DNA from 3 places in the Paraclostridium bifermentans genome. Region 1 is predicted to be linked to each of the others. Evidence: riboswitches for the same ligand, from Rfam matches in the RefSeq annotation. Region 1 holds a riboswitch; each other region holds the start of a gene.
What was found. A riboswitch is a leader RNA that binds a small molecule or an ion and turns the genes downstream of it on or off. The one in region 1 is predicted to bind cobalamin.
Positions count from the first base shown of each region.

Region 2: linked by a shared signal. The riboswitch ahead of KXZ80_RS10620 (ATP:cob(I)alamin adenosyltransferase) and the one ahead of KXZ80_RS14360 (energy-coupling factor ABC transporter permease) in region 1 are both predicted to bind cobalamin.
Region 3: linked by a shared signal. The riboswitch ahead of KXZ80_RS04570 (ABC transporter substrate-binding protein) and the one ahead of KXZ80_RS14360 (energy-coupling factor ABC transporter permease) in region 1 are both predicted to bind cobalamin.

Region 1 covers NZ_CP079737.1:2,970,888-2,978,889, reverse strand. Annotated here, with positions in the region: gene KXZ80_RS14370 (NAD(P)/FAD-dependent oxidoreductase) at 1-69, shown strand, start outside; gene KXZ80_RS14365 (DUF1667 domain-containing protein) at 72-473, shown strand; cobalamin riboswitch at 698-871, shown strand; gene KXZ80_RS14360 (energy-coupling factor ABC transporter permease) at 1,202-1,942, shown strand; gene KXZ80_RS14355 (energy-coupling factor ABC transporter substrate-binding protein) at 1,914-2,213, shown strand; gene cbiQ (cobalt ECF transporter T component CbiQ) at 2,207-2,887, shown strand; gene KXZ80_RS14345 (energy-coupling factor ABC transporter ATP-binding protein) at 2,897-3,718, shown strand; gene KXZ80_RS14340 (DUF3553 domain-containing protein) at 3,926-6,148, shown strand; gene KXZ80_RS14335 (M18 family aminopeptidase) at 6,175-7,473, shown strand; gene KXZ80_RS14330 (patatin-like phospholipase family protein) at 7,581-8,002, shown strand, end outside.
Region 2 covers NZ_CP079737.1:2,205,859-2,213,860, reverse strand. Annotated here, with positions in the region: gene KXZ80_RS10655 (LytR/AlgR family response regulator transcription factor) at 1-323, shown strand, start outside; gene KXZ80_RS10650 (sensor histidine kinase) at 346-1,662, shown strand; gene KXZ80_RS10645 (GGDEF domain-containing protein) at 1,705-2,562, opposite strand; gene KXZ80_RS10640 (RelA/SpoT domain-containing protein) at 2,722-3,519, shown strand; gene KXZ80_RS10635 (PspA/IM30 family protein) at 3,648-4,319, shown strand; gene KXZ80_RS10630 (hypothetical protein) at 4,462-5,136, shown strand; gene KXZ80_RS10625 (hypothetical protein) at 5,136-5,867, shown strand; cobalamin riboswitch at 5,948-6,120, shown strand; gene KXZ80_RS10620 (ATP:cob(I)alamin adenosyltransferase) at 6,352-6,861, shown strand; gene KXZ80_RS10615 (ABC transporter substrate-binding protein) at 6,873-7,790, shown strand; gene KXZ80_RS10610 (FecCD family ABC transporter permease) at 7,768-8,002, shown strand, end outside.
Region 3 covers NZ_CP079737.1:941,841-949,842, reverse strand. Annotated here, with positions in the region: gene KXZ80_RS04585 (aminotransferase class I/II-fold pyridoxal phosphate-dependent enzyme) at 1-1,020, opposite strand, end outside; gene KXZ80_RS04580 (ABC transporter ATP-binding protein) at 1,513-2,274, opposite strand; gene KXZ80_RS04575 (FecCD family ABC transporter permease) at 2,274-3,377, opposite strand; gene KXZ80_RS04570 (ABC transporter substrate-binding protein) at 3,396-4,418, opposite strand; cobalamin riboswitch at 4,435-4,612, opposite strand; gene deoD (purine-nucleoside phosphorylase) at 4,807-5,517, opposite strand; gene KXZ80_RS04560 (Na/Pi cotransporter family protein) at 5,864-7,489, opposite strand; gene argF (ornithine carbamoyltransferase) at 7,748-8,002, opposite strand, start outside.

The sequences.
Region 1 (8,002 bases):
ATAAAAATTAGTAAAGATTTATTCAAAGATATTAAAGGAAATATAATAGTTAGTGTAGAGGAGGCATAATTATGAAAAATGTTACTTGTACAGTATGTCCAATGGGATGTTCATTAGTTGTAAGTAAAGTTGATGGAGAATATAAAGTAGAAGGAAACACATGTAAAAGAGGAGCAAAATATGGAGTTGAGGAAGTTACAAATCCAAGAAGAGTTATAACTACTACAGTTAAACTTAGCGGTTCTTATTTAAACTTACTTCCAGTTAAAACTAATGACTCTGTGCCTAAAGAGTTAATGTTTGATATTATGAAAGTTTTAGATAAAGTATGCGTATGTGCACCTGTTAATGTGGGAGATATTATAGTTAAAGACATATTAGGAACAGGTGTTGATATTGTAAGTTCTAAGAGTATGGAAAGTATGAATACAAGTGATAAAAATAGTGATCATGAATTAAGAGATTGTATATAATAAAAAATTAATGGACAATAAAAATAACCTTCTTTAGATATAAATATATTTAAAGGAGGTTACTTTTATTGTTAGAATTATTAAAGTATATAACTTATTTTAGTAATAACTATATAGTTGGTTAAATATACTTAAGTATAAAAAATAAAAATAAAAATTTTAGAGGAATATAGAAATTTTTATAGAATTATATATAATAGATAGAGTATGTGATAAATTATAATTAAATATTAGAGATTATAGGTTTTTTAAAATTAATAGGGAAAGAGGTTAAAATCCTCTGCAGCCCCCGCTACTGTAAAGCTGATGAAACTTTTAAAACCACTGTAAATTTTACGGGAAGGAAAAGGAGTAAAGAGAAGCTAAGCCAGGAGACCTGCCTATAATTGAAAAATTAAGTTCTTCGGGGTGAAGGAAAATAATTGAAAGTATCATAGTTTAAAAGTACTATGTCCACTTTGTCATGTTATTAAATCCTAATCCAAAGATTGGGATTTTTTTACGCTTAAGTAAAGTATGCTTACAAAAAACTATAGTATTCTATAAAATTTAGTTATATTAAAATACTAGGTTTTAGGCGTAAAAAAATTTTTTTGAGCAACGGACGAAGTCGTTGGCGACATGAGCAAAGCGAATTTTTATGTATGCCCTTTAAAACTTAGAGTTGATTTAGTCATTTTATCACATGAAACAATAATGTACTAAATAAAAAAAGAGAGGGATTTAAAATGAATTATTTAAAATTATCAGTTATAGCAGGATTACTACTTGTAATCTTAAATCCTGTGACTTCACATGCAATGCACATCATGGAAGGATTCTTACCTATGCAATGGTCTATATTATGGACTGTCGTATTTATACCATTTTTCATATACGGGTTAAAATCAATAAATAAAATAGTAAAAGCTGATCCTAAAAAGAAAGTACTGTTAGCTCTAGCAGGTGCATTTGTATTCGTACTATCAGCTTTAAAAATACCATCTTTAACAGGTAGTTGTTCACATCCTACTGGTGTAGGTCTAGGAGCAATATTGTTTGGGCCATCTGTAATGGCAGTAGTTGGAAGTATAGCTTTACTATTTCAAGCTATACTTCTTGCGCATGGAGGACTTACAACTTTAGGAGCAAATGCTTTTTCTATGGCTATAGTAGGTCCTATAGTATCGTTTTTAATATTTAAATTCTGTAAAAAAAGAAACATTAGTACAGGAAAAAGTGTATTTTTTTCAGCAGCATTAGGAGATTTAGCTACATATACTGTAACTGCAACTCAATTAGCATTAGCATTTCCTGATCCAGCAGGAGGTATATTAGGGTCATTAGTAAAATTTTTAGGTGTATTCTTTATAACTCAAATACCTATAGCAATTGCAGAAGGATTATTAACTACATTAGTATACAATTTAATAACACAAAATGAAGAAGGAGTTGTAGAAGATGAGTACAAATTCGAAAGTCAAAACTAGAAATAAAAATATACTATTATTAATTTTAACAGTAATCTTAATAATAACTCCGTTAATATTAAACTCAACTGCTGAATACGGAGGTGCTGATGGAGAAGCAGAATCTTTAATTAGTGAAATAAATCCTAATTATAAACCTTGGTTTAATAGTTTATATGAACCACCTAGTGGTGAGATTGAAAGTTTACTTTTCTCTACTCAAGCAGCTATAGGGGCAGGAATAATTGGATATTTTTTAGGATATAAAAAAGGAAAAAAAGATAAATGTTAGAAATTGACAACTGTGCATATTTAAATAATATAAAAGATGTAAATCCATTGATAAAATTAGGAATTACATTTATAGGAGTTATAGCTTCTATGCTTACCCAAAATGCAAATATACATATACTTATAATGCTATTTATGACAGCTTTAATACTATTTATAGCAAGAGTAGATATGAAACTATACATTAAATGTTTAAAAATACCTATAATTTTTTTAATTATAGGTATTGGATTAAATTTGATTAATATATCATTTGAAAATAAAGATTATATATTCAATGTAAATATATTAGGATTATACATAGGAACTACTGAATTTGCTGTAAAAAGCTCAGTAAACATATTACTTAGAGCTATGAGTTGTATTATATCAATTTATTTCTTAATACTTACGACTCCATTTAATCAATTAATAATAGTATTAAAAAAACTACATATTCCACATACACTTATAGAATTGATGATTTTAATTTATAGATTTATATTTATATTTATAGAAGAAGCAGAAGAAATATATAAATCACAACAACTAAAATTTGGGTATACGAATTTAATGACATCATATAATTCAATGTCATTGCTTATAAAAACATTGTTTTTTAGAATGATGAGAAGATATGAAGATATGAGTATATCTTTAGATATAAAGTTGTATGATGGTAAATTTCACGTATAGGAGACTAAAATGTTTAAAGTAGAAAACTTAACATATAAATATGAAAAAAATAATAAAGCATTAGACAATATAAGTTTAGATTTTTCAAATGGGAATATGATTGGGATAATAGGTTCAAATGGGTCAGGTAAGTCAACTTTATTTATGAACTTAATGGGGATATTGAAACCTTCATCAGGAAAAATTATTTATGATAGTAAAGAATTAAGTTATAAAAAGAAAGACTTGTATAACTTAAGAAGAGATGTAGGTATAGTATTTCAAGATCCAGATAAGCAGATATTTTATTCAAGAGTATATGATGACATTGCATTTTCTTTAAGAAATATAGGGTTAGAAGAAAGTGAAATAAATAAAAAAGTTTATAGAGCATTAGAATTGGTTAATGCGATAGATTTAATAGATAAGCCAGTACATTTTTTAAGCTATGGGCAGAAAAAAAGAGTAGCTATAGCATCTGTTATAGCTATGGAAAACAAAGTTGTTTTATTAGATGAGCCAACAGCTGGATTAGACCCAATAAGTACAAAAGCTATTATAAAAATATTAAAAGAATTATGTGAAAAGGGCGTAAAGGTAGTTATATCGAGTCATGATATGGATTTAATATATGACCTTTGCGACTATATATATGTTTTAAATAAAGGTAAGATAACAATTGAAGGAAATTCTAATGACGTTTTTAAAGATGATTTGAAAATTAAAGAGGCAGGATTAAATAGTCCATGGCTTGTAAAAATACACAAAAACATGAATTTACCTTTATTTAAAAAAGAAGAGGATTTATACGATTATTTTAATAAAACATGTATAAATTCTGTTAATAATTAGCCCCTAATCTTATTAAGTTAAGATTAATATATATAATAAATAAATACCTTTAGTCTAAATTTAATCCTTGGATATATATCTGAGGATTTTTTCTTTGTAGAAAAAATTAAAAAAATGGATATGATTAATATGGGCTTTTAATAAATTTGAATAAATATAGATAATAGATTAAAATATACATATAACATATACAATCAGGAGGTAATGATGGATATAGATTCACTAAACCCCGCCCAAAAAGAAGCGGTATTAAAAACAGAAGGGCCAGTGCTTATATTAGCAGGAGCTGGTTCAGGAAAAACGAGAGTTTTAACAACAAGAATAGCTCATCTTATGAAAAATAAAGGAGTACATCCTAGTAATATATTAGCAATAACATTTACAAATAAAGCTGCAAATGAAATGAAGGAAAGAGTTGAAGAAACTATAGATTCGGATGTCAAAGATATGTGGATAACAACTTTCCATTCATGCTGTGTTAGAATTCTTAGAAAAGATATAAATAGAATCGGATATAATAGATCTTTCGTTATATATGATAGCTCAGACCAAGTTACTTTAGTTAAAGATTGTTTAAAGGAATTAAACTTAAGTGATAAATCTTTTGAACCTAAAGTAGTTATAAGTTATATTTCTGGAGCAAAAGATAAATTATTAAGTCCTAAAGAATATAAAGATATGCATAGAAATGATGCGAGAATGAGTAAAATTGCAGATGTATATACTTTATACCAAGACCGTTTAAAAAGAAATAGTGCACTAGACTTTGATGATTTAATAATAAAAACTGTTGAGTTACTAAAAACGGAAGAAAGTGTACTAGCATACTATATAAATAAATTTAGATATATAATGGTAGATGAGTATCAAGATACAAGTAAAGCTCAATATGAATTTATAAAGTTGCTAGCTAAAGAGCATCAAAACATATGTGTTGTTGGAGATGATGACCAAAGTATATATGGATGGAGAGGTGCAGATATAAGAAATATACTTGAATTTGAAAGAGACTATGATGATGTTCATGTAGTAAAATTAGAACAAAATTATAGATCAACTCAAGTTATATTAGATGCAGCTAATACAGTTATCTCTAATAATATAGAAAGAAAGAGAAAAAAACTTTGGAGTGAGCAAAAAGAAGGCGAAAAGATTAAGATACAGGTAACATCAGACGAGATAGAAGAAGCAGATTTTGTTGCTGATAATATATGGAGAATTCATAGAAAGCAAAACAAACCTTTTAAAGACTTTGCTGTATTATACAGAGCGAATGCACAAGCTCGTGCTATAGAGGATGCTTTAAATAGAAGTCAAATACCATATAATATATATGGAGGAACTAAATTCTATGAAAGAAAAGAAATAAAAGATTTAGTTGCATACTTAAGAGTTCTTCAAAATGTCCAAGATGATATATCTTTAAAGAGAATAATAAATGTTCCTAAAAGAGGAATTGGACTTAGAACAATAGAAAAAATAGAGGATAGAGCTAGCTTAAAGCAAGAGAGTATATTCTCCGTTCTTTTAGATGTAGATACTAACTCTGATATATCTACAAAAGCTAGAGCAAATATAAATGGATTTGTAGATTTAGTAGGAACTCTTAGAGTAATAAAGGATGCTTATTCAGTAAGTAAACTTATAGAGAAAGTTTTAGATGTTACTGGATATTTAGATGAACTTGAAAAAGATAAAAATGAAGACGCTCAAGACAGAATAGACAACTTAAAAGAGTTTATATCAATTGCTATTGAATTTGAAAATACTAGTGAAGAAAAAGATTTAGAAACATTTTTAACTAATGTAGCTCTTACTTCAACAGAAAGTGATGATGAAGAAAATGACAGAGTATCACTTATGACAATCCATACATCTAAGGGACTTGAGTTTCCAGTTGTTCATTTAGTTGGTATGGAAGAAGGATTATTCCCTATATCTAGAGCAGTAAGATCTATGAGTGAATCTGATATAGAGGAAGAAAGAAGACTTTGTTATGTTGGAATAACAAGAGCTAAAAAAGAACTTTTCATGACACTTACAAAGAAAAGAACTCTTTATGGAAAAACTAATCCATCTATACAATCTAGATTTATGGAAGAACTTCCAGAGGAGTGTATAGAAAAATTAAATAAAGAAGAACATGAATTAAGCTATTCTAAAGCTAATTACAATATATTAGATAAATATAAGCAAAAATATATGAAATCTATGAATAAGGCTAGTGTAGCAAATAAGGTACATGCCACTATAAAAGAAAATAAGCCAGAACCTACATCTGATGATATAAAATTAGGTTCAAAGGTTTATCATCCTAAATTTGGGGTAGGAACTGTAGTAGCAGCTGTTGGATCTGACTTAACAATAGCTTTTAATAATCAAGGTATAAAGAAGATAAATAAAGAATATACGACACTTGATTTATTATAAAATAAAAGTTTTAAGGGGGATTTGTAATGAATTCAAAAGAATTTGCAAGAAACTTAATAGGGTTTATAGAGAAAAGCCCTACAGCTTTTCACTCAGTAGAAACATCTGAAGAGTTATTAAAATTAAATGGGTTTAAAAAACTTGACTCAAGAGAAGAATGGAAACTAGAGCAAGATGGAAAATACTATACAACTAAAAACTCATCAGCAATAGTTGCATTTACCATAAACACTAACAATTTAAAAGAAGATGGATTTAGAATAATAGGATCACATTCAGATTCTCCATCTTTTAGAGTTAAGCCAAATCCAGAAATGGAAGCTGAAAAAACTTACTTAAAATTAAATACAGAATGCTATGGAGGTCCTATACTAAATACATGGTTAGATAGACCGTTAGCAATAGCAGGAAGAGTTGTACTTAAAGGAGAAAGTGTATTAAGACCTGAAGAAACTTTAGTAAATATAAATAAACCTATATGTATAATTCCTAATTTAGCAATACACATGAATAGAGAAGTTAATGAAGGTGTAGCTCTTAACAAGCAAAAAGACATGTTACCATTAGTGGGATTATTAAATGATTCTCTAGAAAAAGATAACTTCCTTTTAAAAACTATAGCTAAAGAATTAGGAAGAAAAATAGAAGAAATTATTGATTTTGATTTATTTTTATACGAATATGAAAAAGGCATGTTAATAGGGCCTAATGAAGAAATGATATCTTGTGGAAGATTAGATAACCTATCAATGGCGCATGCTAGTTTACATGCACTTATAGATGCTAAATCATTAAATGGAGTGAATGTAGTTGCTGTATTTGATAATGAAGAAGTTGGAAGTTCAACTAAGCAAGGTGCTGATTCTAATATGCTATTAAATGTATTAGAAAGAATATCTTTATGTTTAGGTCAAAATAGAGAAGAATTTTTTAGAAGTTTATATTCTTCATTTATAATATCTGCAGACCTTGCACATGCAGTTCATCCTAATGTAGGAGAGAAGCATGACCCAACAAATAGACCTGTTATGGGGAAAGGGCCTGTTATAAAAATAAATGCAAACCAAGCTTATACTAGTGATAGCCAATCTATAGCTGTGTATAAAACTATATGCAAAGAAGCAGGAGTAAACTGCCAAGAATTTGTTAATAGATCTGATGTAAGAGGTGGAAGCACAATTGGACCTATATCATCTACTCATATAGATATACCATCTGTTGATGTTGGAAGTCCAATATTAGCTATGCACTCTATAAGAGAATTAGGATGCGTAGAAGATCATATGGATATATATAAAACTTTTAAAAAGTTTTATGAATTATAAGATTTAAATAGATAAATTAAAAAGGGGGGATGTATAAAAGGCTTTTACCTTTATACACCCCCTAAATTTATTATATAAATAAAAACTTAGGTTAGGAGTGAATTAGTATGAAAATAGGATTATGTTTAGCTGGTGGTGGAGCTAAAGGAGCCTTTCAAGCAGGTGTGATATATGGATTATGTGAAAGAGGTTTAGACTTTGATGTAATATCAGGAACTTCAATAGGAGCAATAAATGGTTATTACATATACACAAAAAATGTTAACAAGTTGAAAGAAATGTGGATAAATATTCAGACAATTGGTGAAAACGGTGTCAAAATAGTTGATAATACTGTGGATAACTCTTTAGCAATTGATTTATTAAGCAAACTTGAGGATAACTCTAAAATTAAGAAAAACTTCTATGTAAATTATGTGCAAATTGATAATTCAAGAATGAATGAAGTTGTAGTAGATATATCAAAAGAAAGTTATGAGCAAGGCCTAGACAGTATAAAGTATAGTTCACTACTTCCTTTTAGACCTTC
Region 2 (8,002 bases), 770 kb from region 1:
TAAAAATGCAAAAAGAAATTGTTAAATTCAATGTAAATAGTATATATTTCTTTGAAGTAAACAATAGAACTATAACCGTACACTATGATTTTAATGGAGACTATGAAACTAAATCATTTTATGGAAAGTTAGAAGATATAGAAAAACAGCTAGATGGAAACTTTTTTTATAGGAGTCATAGAAGTTATATCGTTAATATAAAAAAGATACGAAAGATAGCTTCAAGAGAGATATTTTTTGATATTTCACAAAAAGCTATGGTTAGTAGACTAAAGATTTTAGATTTAAAAGAAAAATATATAAATTACAATTTAAAGGATTAACGTATAACAATAGGAGGACAATTTGTTTGTTTACATAGTTGGATTGATCGGATTTATAACTTTCATATATTATAGCTATTTTAGATCTATAAAAATTACATATAAAGATATTGTATATATGTTTGTAATTATATTATTACCTGTATTCACAACACTAATGGAAATATACAATACAACTTTATACATAACAATATTTTCACTAATTTCACTTTTAATTATATGTATATATATAAAGAAGTTAAAAGTGAGAACCAGTGTGATTTTAATGGGTTTTACAATATTGAAATATTCATTATACTCAAATTTAATAGCTTTTATAATTTATAAATGTATGTTTGATTTTATTTTAAAGTATAATTATTCAATAAAAATTTTATCAAGTTGCTATTTTATAATAGAGATTTTAATATGTATTATATCTGTTTTTGTATTTATAGTAATGCATTATAGGTTTATGAATACAAGGATTAAAAATAAATATATATATTTAAATAAGCAATACAAATACGGTATTTATGTGACCATAAATTATTATATAGATAATATTGTAATAGCATATTTTTTTAAGTGGATATTTACAAGTGAAAATAGCATAGAGATTGTTAAATATATAATAGTTTATACATTGGTGAGTGAGTTAATAATTCAAAATATATTGATAAAGGCGGAACTTTCTTACACAAAATATAACCTTGAAGTTAGTAATAATCAATTAGAAGGCCAACTTCAACACTATAGTGAGTATGAAAAATATATGAAAAAAGTCAGGTATATAGCTCATGATATTAAAAAGCATAAATTTGCTTTAAATCAGTTAGTAGCATCAAAAAAATATGAAGAAGCAGTGGACTTTATTTATGAAATAGATAAAGAAATTGAAGATATTGATTGTTATTTTGTTAGCGAACATATTCTAATGGATGCTCTTATCAAAAACAAAATAAAAGTATGTAAAAAATATGGAATAACACTAAAATATGATATATTCATACCTAAAGACATAAATATAAAAAATATGCATATATCAATAATATTTAATAATTTAATAGACAATGCAATAGAAGCATGTGTAAATCTAGATGATAATAAAAGAGAAAAGTATATTCACCTATATTGCGATGTTATAGATAATAAATTAATATGTGTTATAAAAAATTCTAAAAATAAAAAACCACTTGAATTAGATAAAAGTTTTAAAATAGAAACTTTGAAAAAAGATAAAACTAATCATGGAATTGGTATTGAAAATTTAAAGCTTACAATAGAAAAATATGATGGGGTCATAGATTTTAATATAGAAGAATACTGTTTTACCGTAAAGTTTATTATTCCAATATAAAAATGCTATTTTAAAGACTAAAATAGCATTTTTATATTGAGTCTAGCATACTGAATTTCTTGAATTTTTAGCTTTATAAAGTTTTGAATCAACTAAGTTTAAAGCATCATTAAATGTTATATTTTCGTTATTAAGGTAAGAAACTCCAAAGCTACAAGTAATATTAATTTTATTATTTTCATATAAAAACTCTCTAGTCCCAATAAATGTTTTAAAATTATTTATTAGAGCATAAGTTTCATTTTCAGATTTATTTTCTACAACTGCTATAAATTCATCTCCACCATACCTACAGGCCCATCCACCAAAATTTTTTATATATGAATCAAGTAAGCTTGCTACCTCTTTAATTATAAAATCTCCACATAAGTGTCCATACGTATCATTTATATTTTTGAATTTATCAATATCTAACATTATCAAACTAACTGAAAAATCAGGTAAAGATAAATTTTTTAATAGAGAAGGCAGATGTTCATCTAAGTAACGTCTATTAAAAATATTAGTTAATTCATCAGTAACAATAAGCATATTTAATTTATTAATTTCAGATTTAAGTTCGTTAACAGTTTTATTAGTATAAGTTGAAAACATAGTATCGTTTGTAACATCTTTTATAAGCTCGACAATATAAACATCACCTTCAACATTGATAGGAGCAGATATTACCATATAGAGCTTCTCATCAACATACTCTAACTTAGAAAAAGATGAGTTTTCATTTAAAGCTCGCATAGAAATACAATTGCAACAAGCAGACCCAGTTTTCCAAAACTCAAAACATTTATGGTTATTATCTATTTTTATATCATTATCAAGAGTTATTATTTTTTTGTGTTTAGGATCTACGATTCTTTGAATTACAAAAACATTATCAAGTATATTTATACTATTTTTCATGGAATTCAAAAAACTCACTTCCTCTCTTTAAAAATACTATCAACAAATATTATAAGTATTTATTAATTTATTTGCAAATTTAAAGACTAATAATATAGTTAAAAATGTAAAATATGAGATATAATAAAATATGAACTAAATCAAAAGAGAGGGAGCATAATGTTAAGAAAAGATGAATTCCTGGAGAAATATCAAATAACAGATAAAGAGTTAATAAAAAATAGTATAGATTGGAATGAAATTGAGTATATTTATGAAGACTTTATGATGCATAGAAAAAGTTATGAAACACAAGCGGAGTTAATAGCTACTATATTAAGAAGTCATCCGAAAGTTCACTCAGTAAAGACTAGAGTTAAGGATCCTGAACATTTAATTGAAAAAATAATAAGAAAAATAGAAGATAGAAGATCAAAATATGGAAGTGATTTTAATTTTACTGTAAATAATTATAAAAATGAAATAACTGATTTATTGGGAATAAGAGTAATACATATATTTAAAGAAGATTGGGAAGAAATACATAGTTTTATTACTAGGATGTGGAAAGTGTTAGAAATTGTTTCTAATGTTAGAGAAGGTGATAACACAAAAAAATTCGAAGAACTAGGAATTGAAGTATGTTCAAGATTATCAGGGTATAGATCAGTACATTATATAATAGAGTCGTACCCAACAACACAGAAAATAATTGCAGAAATACAGGTAAGAACTATTTTTGAAGAAGGGTATGGGGAAATAGATCATCAACTTAGATACTCTCACAAACAGATTCCCGATGTCCTAGCACAAAACTTGATGTTATTGAATAGAATAGCAGGTAGTTCAGATGAAATGGCATCATTGATTAATGTATTAAATAAAAGTATAGAAGATGTAAAAGTAGAATATGAAGAGAAGTTAAAGAAAAAAGATAAAGAAATAGAAAATTTAAAAAAAATAATAAGTAAAAAATAACAAATGGTAACAAATATAAATAATTATAGAAAAATATAGTATTTATGCTATTATATATATTAATATTAAAAATCAAATTGTATATTAAATGTAAATATATAAAAATATGAATGGAGATGACTATCTAAATGGGATTTTTTAAAAGATTAAAAAATGTTGTAGAAGCTAAGGCAAATAAAGCTATAGAAAAGCATGAAGATCCAATAGAAATGTTAGATTTATCAATAACGAAGAAAGAGAAATTACTTCAAGATGCAAAAAAACAATGTGCAAATTTTATAGCATCAGTAGATAATATAAGAAATGAAAAAAAATCATTAGAAGAGAAAATAGAAAAATACGAGCAAGCTACAAAAGCGGCATTGTTAAAAGAAGATAATGAAAAAGCTCAAGGTTTTGTAAAACAAAAACTAGAAATGCAAGAAAAATTAAATCAAACTATATCTAGAATAGAAGCTCAAGATAAGAAAATACAAGAAATAAAATTCAAAATTGAAGAACTAGAGCTTGAAATATCTAAAATGAAGTCTAAAAAACAAGAATTAGCTACTAGACTTGATGTGGCAGAAATAAACAATGAGATCAATGAAACTTTATCGGGATTAAGTGATGATCATGGTATAAACTTAGATGATCTTGAAAAGAAAGTTCAAGAAAAAGAAAGTTATGGCAAAGCTTTAGAAACTATGAAGACAAAGAGCGAAGATGATATGCTTGACGAGTATATAAATGATTCACCAGTGGTTGATTCTAAAGTTGAAGATGAACTAGAGAGAATAAAAAGAGAAATGGATAAATAGATAAACTACTAAAGGTAGATGGTTAAAAGCTATCTACCTTATTTTTACGCTTAGGGAATTATATTTAACTAATATTTGTGGATAACTTATAGAATATAGTTATATTAATATTTAATTTGTTAATTTTTTTAGGAGGTATAGTATGGACGAAAGAATTTTAAATGAAAAGAAAAAATACGATAAAATGTACACAGACTTAGTATTTGCAGCAAATGATTTAAAGCAAATGTTAAGCGATGAAGAATTAAGAAAAAGAATTTTTATAAGAAAGTTAGATGATTTATCAGGGTATATAGCTTTTTTAAATGACTTGGAAAAAGAAGAAAAAAATGAAGATAAAAATATATTCTCTAAGTTGTTTAAAAAGAAAAATGATATAGAAGATGAAATACAATCTTATTTAACTAGAGATAAAAGAGAGTCTATAAATAAGTTAGACAAATGTAAAATGTGCAAGTGTATAAATTGTGTAAGTGAGTGCAATTTTAATAGATGTATAAATTGTAGAGAATTAGAGTACACGTATGATTGCGACAAGGAAAAATTTGTATTTACAAAATCTACAGATATAGTAACTTTATATAATGGGGATGAAGAATTCAAGTTTGATGTTAAGGGTTACTTAATAGAAATACAAGATGAATCTTTGAGAAGATATGTATATCTGGTAGATAGTAAAGATAAAGACAATCAACAGCTATTAGAGTATTTTAAGTTTAAAGGGGAAGAAAGCTATGATTCAGTAATAGATGGAGAAGATACATCAAATTTAGATAGATTATATAATAAGTTCATAGAAATGGGGTTAAATGTATAATGAACAAATTAAAAAGGAATATAACTCTTTTTTTAACTGTATTTATATTTGCTATAACTTGTGCATTTACTTTTTCAATAGAAAAGTCATATGCAACTTCAAATAAAAATGAAATATCAAATGTTGAATATCAAGTAGCTAAAGGAAGCTCTTCACATAGTTCGCATAGCTCACATAGTTCAAGTCGATCAAGTAGCAGTTTTAAATCGAGCTCAAGTAGCTTTAAATCTAGTTCTAGCACTAGCAAACCAAGTTCTAGCTCTAGTAAACCAAGCAGTAGTTATACAAAGCCAAAATCAAGTACAACAAAACCAGACTCAGGAAGTTTTAGTACTAAACCAAAGCCTGAGACAACAATAAATGAAGGAACTACTGGCAATAATTCAAATAATAATACTACAAAGCCAAAATCAAGCACAACAAAGCCTGATTCAGGAAGTTTTAGTACTAAACCAGATACAAGCTCTAAATCTAATCAAAACGATACTTCAAATTCTAAAAATAAAAAAAATGATGAGTATGATGACTATGGTGGTAGATCTAGTAGAAGAACATATATACCACCAGCATATGGTAGAGGATTTTTTGGATTTGGAGGATATAATCCATTTAGATATATGGGGTATAGAATGGGAATTAGTCCTATGATAATGGATATAGTTATGATTATAACTGCATTAATTGTTTTATACGTTATAATAGATTTTATAAGAAGTAGAAAAAATAGATAGAAATTTTATTTTACCAAATTAGAAATATATAATGAACATTATTTCATATTGTTGTATAATGGACTATATAACAATATGAAAATTAAATAGTAAGTATTAGGTGTCAATAGACTTAATAGGGAATTAGATGTAAATTCTAAGCTACCCCAGTAACCGTAAAGCTGACGAAATCTAAGTATCCACTGAGAAATTGGGAAGGATTGAGAGTAGAATGAAGCTGAGCCGGGATACCTGCCAATGCTTAAAGGCTAATTATCTTCTGAGGGTTGGATAAAGGCTATTATTATACATGAATAAATTAAGGCATACTCTCTGGGTATGTCTTTTTAAATGTATAAGCTAGGTTTAAGTGTTTATACAAAACTAGGAGATTAATTTATTGAAAATTATTTATTTTACAAATAAATTTCAATAAAAGGAATTTTACAACAAAAATAGAATTATATCTATTGTTATGTAAAATCAACACGAAAGGAATGAAAAAATGTCAAAATATTTAGCATATCCATTTTTATATGATAAATCAGATGATTTAAGATGTGACTATGAAATATTTACAGATGAAATATCGAGTACAATAGGATTACTAAGAGCTTTTATAATTGATGAAAATTTAAAAGCCGAGTTAAGTAAAATAAATGAACTTGTATATCACATGAATGCATCACTTAGAACATTTGTAAGCGTAACAAATAATGAGTTAAAATGGTTAGAATCTAGAACACTATCTTACCAAGATGAGATAAAAGGTATTTTTGATAAATTTGTTTTACCTCAAGGTGGGGTTTGTGGAAGCTATGCACATATTATAAGAACAAAGTGCAAAGCATTGGTAAGATTATTACATAGATATAAGGAAAATGGAAATGATGTAGATGAATTATTATTTGATTTTGCAAATCTGTTATCTGGATATTTCTTTATACTAGCTATAAAGCTTAATAAAGATGAAGGAATACAAGAAACTGAATTTATAAGTAGAAATTATAAGTAAGGAGAATAAAAATGAAAAAAAGAATTTTAACATTAATAACTGCTATTTTAGTAGTTATGTTAGCAGTCGCTGGATGCGGTAAAAAAGAAACAGTAGTAAAAGATAGAGAGGGAAATGATTTTACAGTTCCTAAAAAATTAGAAAGGATAATATCTACAGCTCCATCTAATACAGAAGTACTAGTTGAATTAGGGCTTGCTGATAAATTAGTAGCTGTTGATAAATATTCAGCTGATATACCTGGACTACCTAAAGATATAAAATTAATAGATTTTGCAAACCCAGATGCTGAGGCTATAGTATCTTTAGAGCCAGATATGATTATAGCATCAGGACATAATAAAACTGGAAATAGTGAAGATCCATTTAAAGTGGCTAAAGAGGCTGGTATAAGTGTTGCATATATCCCAAGTAGTGATAGCATACAAGGTATATACGATGACATAATGTTTATAGCTGATATAACTGGAACAAAAGAAAAAGGACAAAAAATTGTTGATAATATGAAATCTCAAGTTAATGAAATAGCTAAAATAGGAAAAACTATAAAAGATAAAAAGAAAGTTTACGTTGAAATAGGGCCAGCACCAAATTTATATAGCTTTGGAAATGGTACATTTTTAAATGAGATGATTGAGTTAGTGGGTGGAGAAAACATATTCGCTGACCAAAAATCTTGGATATCACCTAGTGAGGAGTCAGTTATAGAAAAAAATCCAGATGTAATATTAACTAATGTAAATTACGTTCAAGATGCAGTAAAAGATATAAAAGGACGTGAAGGTTGGGAAAATATAAATGCAGTAAAAAATGGACAAGTATACTTAATTGATACGAATGCATCATCAAGACCATCTCAAAATGTAGTAAAAGCATTAAAACAAATGGCAGAGTATATAAACCCAGATGCGTACGCAAAACAAAAATAAAACTTTAGCGATTTTATCAATACCGTTAGTATTTTTTATAATCAGTATTGGAACTTCCATAGGGAGTTCCAATATTCATATATTAGATACTATGAGTATAATTTTAAATAAGGTTATAAATTTACCATTAAGAGAAGGGATAGATCCAAAAGATATATCTATCATATGGTCACTTAGACTACCAAGAGTATTATTAGCTTTTATGGTTGGAG
Region 3 (8,002 bases), 1.3 Mb from region 1:
TTTTGTCTCATCTATAAACTTTACTCCATCATCATTTAAGCACTCTGTAGATACAACTTTTATGCCTTTTATTTTATTAAGCTTAGCTTTTGCATATCTTGAAAGATTTAAAGCTTTTGATAGTTGTTCCTGCCCATTTGAAACTAAATTTGATCTAGCTCCATCGATACTACTCATCAATAAATATGAGGCTGATGTTGACTGCAACATGTTTATACATTGAAGAACTTTACTAGATTCTATACTTTTATTATTTAAAAGCAGTGCTGAAGCTTGTGTTAATGCCCCTCCAGTTTTATGTATGCTAACCGCTGCCATATCTGCTCCTAAATTCATGCTCGATGGTGGTAAATCCTCATGGAATGGAAAGTGTGCTCCATGTGCCTCATCTACTAAAACTAATACATTATGTTCATGGCATATTTCTATAATTTCACTTAAATCACTGCATGCTCCATAATAGGTTGGATTAAGTAAAAATAAAGCTTTTATCCCCTTATTAGTTTCAAGTGCATATTTTACATCTCTAGCTCTTATATTAAGACTTATTCCTAATTCTTTATCAAATTCTGGTTGAATAAATACAGGTTCTCCTCCACTTAATATTAATGCGTTGATAACTGATTTATGTATATTTCTAGGAAGAAGCAATTTATCATTATCCTCTATGATACTTAATATCATTGCATGTATAGCTCCTGTAGTTCCATTGGTTATAAAAAAAGCATCATCTGAACCATAAGCATCTGCTAAAAGTTTTTGGGCATTTTTTATAATTCCTCTAGGATTAGACACATTATCCATTAGTGGCGATGAATTTATATCCATTTTCATCAATTCTTCTCCATAATAGTTATTTAATATATCTACCCCTTGATGTCTTACATGACCAGGTACATCAAAACATGCTATATCTTTTTTTGAATATTCTTTTAGTGAGCTTAGCAGTGGTGTTTGACTATGATTTAACTTATAACTTTTCTCATATTCTAACTCTAAGTTTTTACCTATAGCTTCCAAATCGTTCCTCCCTTCTTTATTTTAAAGATTGATTTAACTTTTCAAAGATTATTATTTCTATTCATAAAATTTAGTTTTATTAAACTCACAATATTTATTATATAAAGTTTCACCCATTTTGCAAGCACTTTTTTTATTTTTTTATTTTAAATATCATTTTTTCTATTTCTAGTTATTTCAATGTATATACATATTTTTTTATTTTTCTGTTTATATTAATTTTTATTATGTTTAGTTAAAGTAAACTTTTGTTTATATTAATTTTTATTATGTTTAGTATAACTAACTCAATTTTATCGTTTTACCAATGGTTTTATTTAATATTACTAATCATTAATGTATATTACTGCTAAACTTTTTTAAAATAATAAATTTTCACTTTTTTTAACCAAATTGATTTTTATTTACAAACAATTAATTTATTACATAAAAAAAAGCTAAAAAATATTTTTAAATTATTTTTTAGCTTTCTATATTTATTTTTTAATTTAATTATTTTTTAAAAATTATATTTATATTATCATCAGTTTCATCTTTTAAAATTTTAGCATTAACTCCATAAACTTCCTTTATAAGTTCTGTAGTCAAAACCTGTTTCGGAGTTCCATAAGCCCTAATTTCTCCATCTTTTAAAACATATATTTTATCGCAATACATAGCTGCAATATTTAAATCATGAATAGCTGCTATAACTTCTATATCTAAATCTTTAACGATACCCATTAATTGTAACTGATATTTAATATCTAAATGATTGGTTGGTTCATCAAGTATTAAACACTTTGTATCCTGAGCTAAAGCCCTTGCTAGTATAACCCTTTGTTGCTCTCCTCCAGATAAAGTATTAAAGTTTCTATTAATTAAATGTCTTATATTTACTTTATCTATAGCATTATATACAATTTCATAATCTTCCTTAGTATCTCTGTCCATAACTTTTTTATAAGGACTCCTTCCCATAAGTACCATGTCTAATACCGAGAAATCAAAGTTATTATGATTATGTTGAGCTACAACTCCAATTTTTTTAGCACTGTCTTTAGTTGATATACTTTTAATATTAATATCATCTAGATATATTACACCTTTACTTGGGGTTAAGTTTCTATATATACACTTTAAAAGAGTCGATTTTCCACTTCCATTAGGCCCTATAATCCCTACAAATTCTTTATTTTTAACATCAATATCTATGCCTTTTAATATTTTATTTTCATTTATAGAAAACTCTAATTTTTTAGTTTCTATCCTCATTAATTAGTACCTCCAAACCCATAACTTCTTCTTATCATTAGATAAACAAAGCAAGGAGCTCCTATCATAGATATAAGTATTCCAATCGGCAGTTCTGCATTTCTTATTATTATTCGAGATAATACATCTGACCATATTAAAAATATAGCTCCCAAAAGTGCAGATATTGGAATTATTTTTTTATGGTCAGTCCCAAATAAACCTCTAACAATGTGAGGTATTATAAGTCCAACAAATCCAATCATACCAGATGAATAAACCACTAATCCTACTAGGAGAGATGTTACAATTAGATATACTTGTCTATACCTATGTAAATCAGTGCCTAATGTTATGGCTACATCATCTCCTAACAACATTAAATTTAATATTCTATACTGACTTAAAAAGAATATAGTACCTATTAAAATCAGTGGAAGTATAAATACTATTTCTTCCCATTTAGCACCAGCTAAACTTCCCATAAGCCAAAATGTTATATTTTTCATTCCTTCTGCATCATTTTTTATATAAACTATAAAACTTGAAAATGCACTACACACAGAACTCAAAGCCATTCCCGCTAATAATAGTTTTGTAGAGTTAGATCTTGACCCTGTGTTTGAAATCATTAAAACTAGCATCGAGACTAAAAATGCACCAAAGAATGCAAATATCCCTATTGAGTTTTGTCCTAATAAAGTTGTAAATCCTAACATTATAGCTATTGTAGCCCCTAAGGATGCTCCAGATGATACGCCAAGGATATAAGGATCTGCTAGAGGGTTTTTTACTATAGCTTGCATTACAACTCCACATACAGATAGTCCTATTCCTACACATAAAGCTAAAATTATTCTAGGTAGCCTAATAAACCATACTACATCATGGATAGCTCCATTAGATAAATTATTTTCATTTCCTATACTAAATAGTTTATACCCTATTATTTGATATACTTGCTTTATGCTTATGTCACTTGAACCTATTGTTACCGCAAATAAAATAGATAGAATTAAAGCAACAATAAGTCCCATAATAACTAATATATATAAAGGCTTTGTTTTAACAAAGCCCTTTTCTTCATTATTTCCATATTTTCTTAAGCTTTTCGTTGATTGCATATGCCTATGTCCCTCTTTCTACTTACTTGGATAAAGTCCATTTGCAAAAGTTTCTATTCCATCTATAGTTCTTACTCCACTACAATACATTTGTCCTAGTTCTATTGGATAAACTCTATTATTTTTAACTGCATTTAAACTTTGTAATGCTTTGTCTTTCATAACTAAATTTTTAGTTTCTTCAGCCTTTTTACTATCATCATCTCTATTCATATATACTACAAATATACTGTCTGGATTTAATTTTACTAAATCTTCTTTACTTAGTGGATTCCCATTTTCATTTAATAATTTCGCACCTAGTTTAGTTACCATATCTCCTCCTAGAGTGCTTTTTCCATATCCACTAATTTTATCATCGTAAAATTCAACTATTAAAGTAGTTTGTTGCTTTTTGCCTTTTTCAGACTCTACAACTTCATCTACTTTCTTATTTATATTACCAACTATATTTTTAGCTTTATCTTCAACGTTAAATATTTTCCCTATATTTAAGATATCTTCACATTCATTTTTAATAGTTTTATGCTCTACTGCTCCACTATTTAATGCCATGTATGTATTTGTGCCTTTATTTTGCCAAAAATCTACTGTTCCTAATGTTTTATCGGTAAACAAAGAATCCCATCCTACTATAAGATCTGGCTGTAACATCATAGTATTTTCTTTAGACGGCGTAAACTCATCTAAATACTTAACCTTTTTAAAAGCTTCTTTATATTCATCTTTAACCTTATGGTCTAACCCAGCCGCCGCAACTATATTATCTTCTAACCCTAATGCTAGCATAGTTTCTATAGAGTCTTGATAAACTGCAAGCGCCTTTTTAGGTTTTTCTTTTATAGTAACCTTTATTTCTTCTTTGTTACTATTGTGCGTAGTAATAGTTACTGGATAATAATTATCCTTTGTTTCATTTGTTTTTTCTACCTTCTTTGCAGTAGTGTCTTCAGTTTTAGTTTCGGTTTTACTGCACCCTACAAAGCTTAGCCCTATAACTAAGCTAAGCAAACTTAATTTAATTTTTTTTGATATTTTCATTTTGTCTCTCCCTCCGAAAGTTTGTTTTATCTAGGCAGGTCTCCTGACTTATACATCATCCTCATCTTTACCTTCCCAAAGAAATTCTTCAGTGGCTTAAAAAAGACTCGTCCGTAATTACAGTAGCGGGGGCTGTTGATGATTTTCACATCATTCCCTATTAATTAATAAAAACCTAGTATTTATATTTATCATTATAATGTTATCATAATCCGATTCATTTTTCTATAAATTGCAAAATTTAGACATCTTATTTTTTAATCTGTATCAATTTTTTACTTTCCTTGCATTATTTAATTAGACCTTTAAGTATAAAACCCATTAATATTTAAGTTTTTTAGCATAAAAAAAACTCGCTTTCATAGTTATACAAAAGCGAGTTTTTATATTAAGCTAATTCTAAAGCTATATTCATCATTCTTGTAAATGCAGTTTGTCTTTCCATAGCAGTAGTTGCTTCTCCTTTGAAAGGACAATCAGAAATTGTTAATATACAAAGAGCATTAACTCCAGCTCTTGCAGCATTCATATAAAGTGCAGCTGATTCCATTTCGACAGCTAGAACACCCATTTTAGTCCATTTTGCTAAAGAATCTAATCCTTCATCTCCATAGAATACATCACTACATAGTATGTTTCCAACTTTAGGCTCAACCCCTTGGCTTTTCGCAACATCTACAGCCTTACTAAGTAATTCATAGCTTGCTACTGGTGCAAATGTTCCTGGTAAGTTGTATTGAGCTGCATAATTAGAATCTGTACAAGAACCCATTCCTATAACTATATCATGCATTTTTAAATCTTCATGTAAAGCTCCTGCAGAACCTATTCTTATAAGATTTTTAACTCCATAAAAATGGATTAATTCATATGTATATATTCCTATTGATGGACAACCCATACCTGTACCTTGCACTGATATTTTTTTACCATTATAGTATCCAGTATAACCATTCATACCTCTTACAGTGTTGTATTGAACAACGTCTTCTAAGAAAGTTTCTGCTATAAATTTAGCTCTTAGAGGATCCCCTGGTAATAATACTGTTTCTGCTATATCTCCTAATTTACCGCTATTGTGTGGTGTTGGTGCTCCCATTGCCATAATTTCATTCTCCTTTAACTATCATTAATATTATTTAAACTTAATTATCATCTTATTTAATATCAATAATTATATATACAATTTAAAATTGAAATACTTTTCCTTATAACATATATGTACTTGTATATATTGATATCTTATTTAGTCTACACTCTTTATCTTTTAGCATACACTATATTATATGTATATATTACAATTTTTTATTCACTAGTACAATACTTTCTGCCAATTTTTATAATTTTTAAAATTTAATTACATTTATAGTTTAATTAAATATAAAAAGCTTTATCAATCATAATGTCACATTATATTGATAAAGCTTTTTATTTAAAGTCTTATATTATGCAAATTTCTTATTACTCGATTTTATAACCTGTTGAGCTATATTAGCAGAATGATCTGATACTCTTTCTAGATTACTAATTAAATCTAAGAATATAACTCCAGAGTCCACACTACAAGAACTTGCGTTTAGTCTTCTCATATGATTTGCCCTACAGCTTTTTTCCATCATATCAACTTGTTCTTCCATCTTTATTACTCTACACGCCAAATCTACATCTGACTTCTCTAAACTTTCAAGCGCTAAACTGTACGTGTCTAAGACCTTTTGGTATAATTCTTTAAGTTCAACAGATCCATCTTTAGATAAACTCAAATCATTATCTATAACTGTAGTTGCAAGCTCTGCTATATTTTCTGCATGATCTCCAACTCTTTCTATATCATTTACAGTATTAAATAATAAATCTACACTTTCTCTAGAATTATCATTTAATGAAGTTTTAGATAGTTTCAATAAATAATTTAGTATGCTTTTTTGTAAAATATTTATTAGCTTTTCATTTTTAAAAGATTTATCTACTTTTTCTTTTGATTTATTTAAAAATCCTGTCATTGCATTGTCTAAACTTTCTTTAGCTTTTTCACCCATTCTTAAAGTTTCTTTTATAGTGTTTGATAAAGCTATAGATGGAGTTTCCATCATTCTATCATCTATGTAATGAACAGTCTTTTTGCTTTTTATTTCTTCTTCTCTTTCTGGCATAAGCTTCATAGTAAGCTTTACTATGTATTTAGAGAAAGGAAGTAATAATATAACATTTGTTATATTAAATAATGTATGAGCATTTGCAATTTGTCTACTTACATCATCTGGATTTAAATTTTGAACTATCATAGTTATAGGTTTTGTTAAAATTAACATAAATACGATGGTTCCTATTATATTAAACACTAAGTGCATTAAAGCTGCTCTTCTAGCATTTATACTAGCTCCTATACTAGATATTAAAGATGTAACACATGTACCTATATTTTCTCCATATAATATAGGAAGTGCTGCGGTTAAAGGTATTAATCCTTGAGATGCAAGTGCTAATAACATCCCCATAGAAGCACTCGAACTTTGGACTATAGCCGTTATTCCAAATCCTAATAAGATTCCAAGAATAGGTCTATTTCCAAAAGCAACTAATGCATCAGTAAATCCTTTAAACTCTGCTAATGGCTTTACTGCATTTTTCATAAAGTCCATTCCAGTAAATAATATACCAAAACCTATTAAAATTTCAGCTATTGTTTTTGTTTTTTGATTCTTTGAAAATAAATACATTACTATCCCTATACCTAATGCTAAAGGCGCTATCCCTACTAAATCAAGAGATACAAGTTGTGCTGTTATAGTTGTTCCTATATTAGCCCCCATTATAACTCCTATAGCCTGAGGTAATGTCATGATTCCTGCGTTAACAAATCCAACTACCATAACTGTAGTTGCACTACTACTTTGTATAATTGCTGTTACTAGAGCCCCTACTAAAACTCCCATTAATACATTACTAGTTAAAAGTCCAATTATTCTTTTTAATTTTTCTCCTGCTGATTTCTGAAGACCATCTGCCATAAGATTCATTCCATATAAGAATAGTCCCAGTCCTCCCATCAAATTTACTGCTATTTCCACTAATAATTTCCTCCTTAAAAAATCAAACGTGTTTTCTGTATTTTTTCATTAATTTGATTTTAACAAATATTTTGTCAATTTAAGTTAAGGCTATGTTAAGAAACACTCTTTTTTGTTAAGTTGCTGTTAATTATTAAATTCGGATTAAGCTTTAGTTAAAAAACGAACTTTTTCGTTAATTTTTTGTTAATTGAATTGATGTATAAAAATAAGAATATAGTAATATATCCTTATTTTTATACATCAATTCAATTAATATTACTTATATTCTGCTCCTAAAGTTGCGGCGATTATAGCTTTTATTGTATGCATTCTATTTTCACTTTGCTCAAATACAACAGATAAATCAGATTCAAAAACATCATCTGATACTTCCATTTCTTTAATTCCAAAATCTTTATTCATATTTCGTCCTAACTTAGTTTCTAAATTATGAAAAGCTGGCAAGCAATGCATAAATATAACTTTTTTGTTGCAATTATTTATAATTTCCATACTAACTTTGTAAATGGC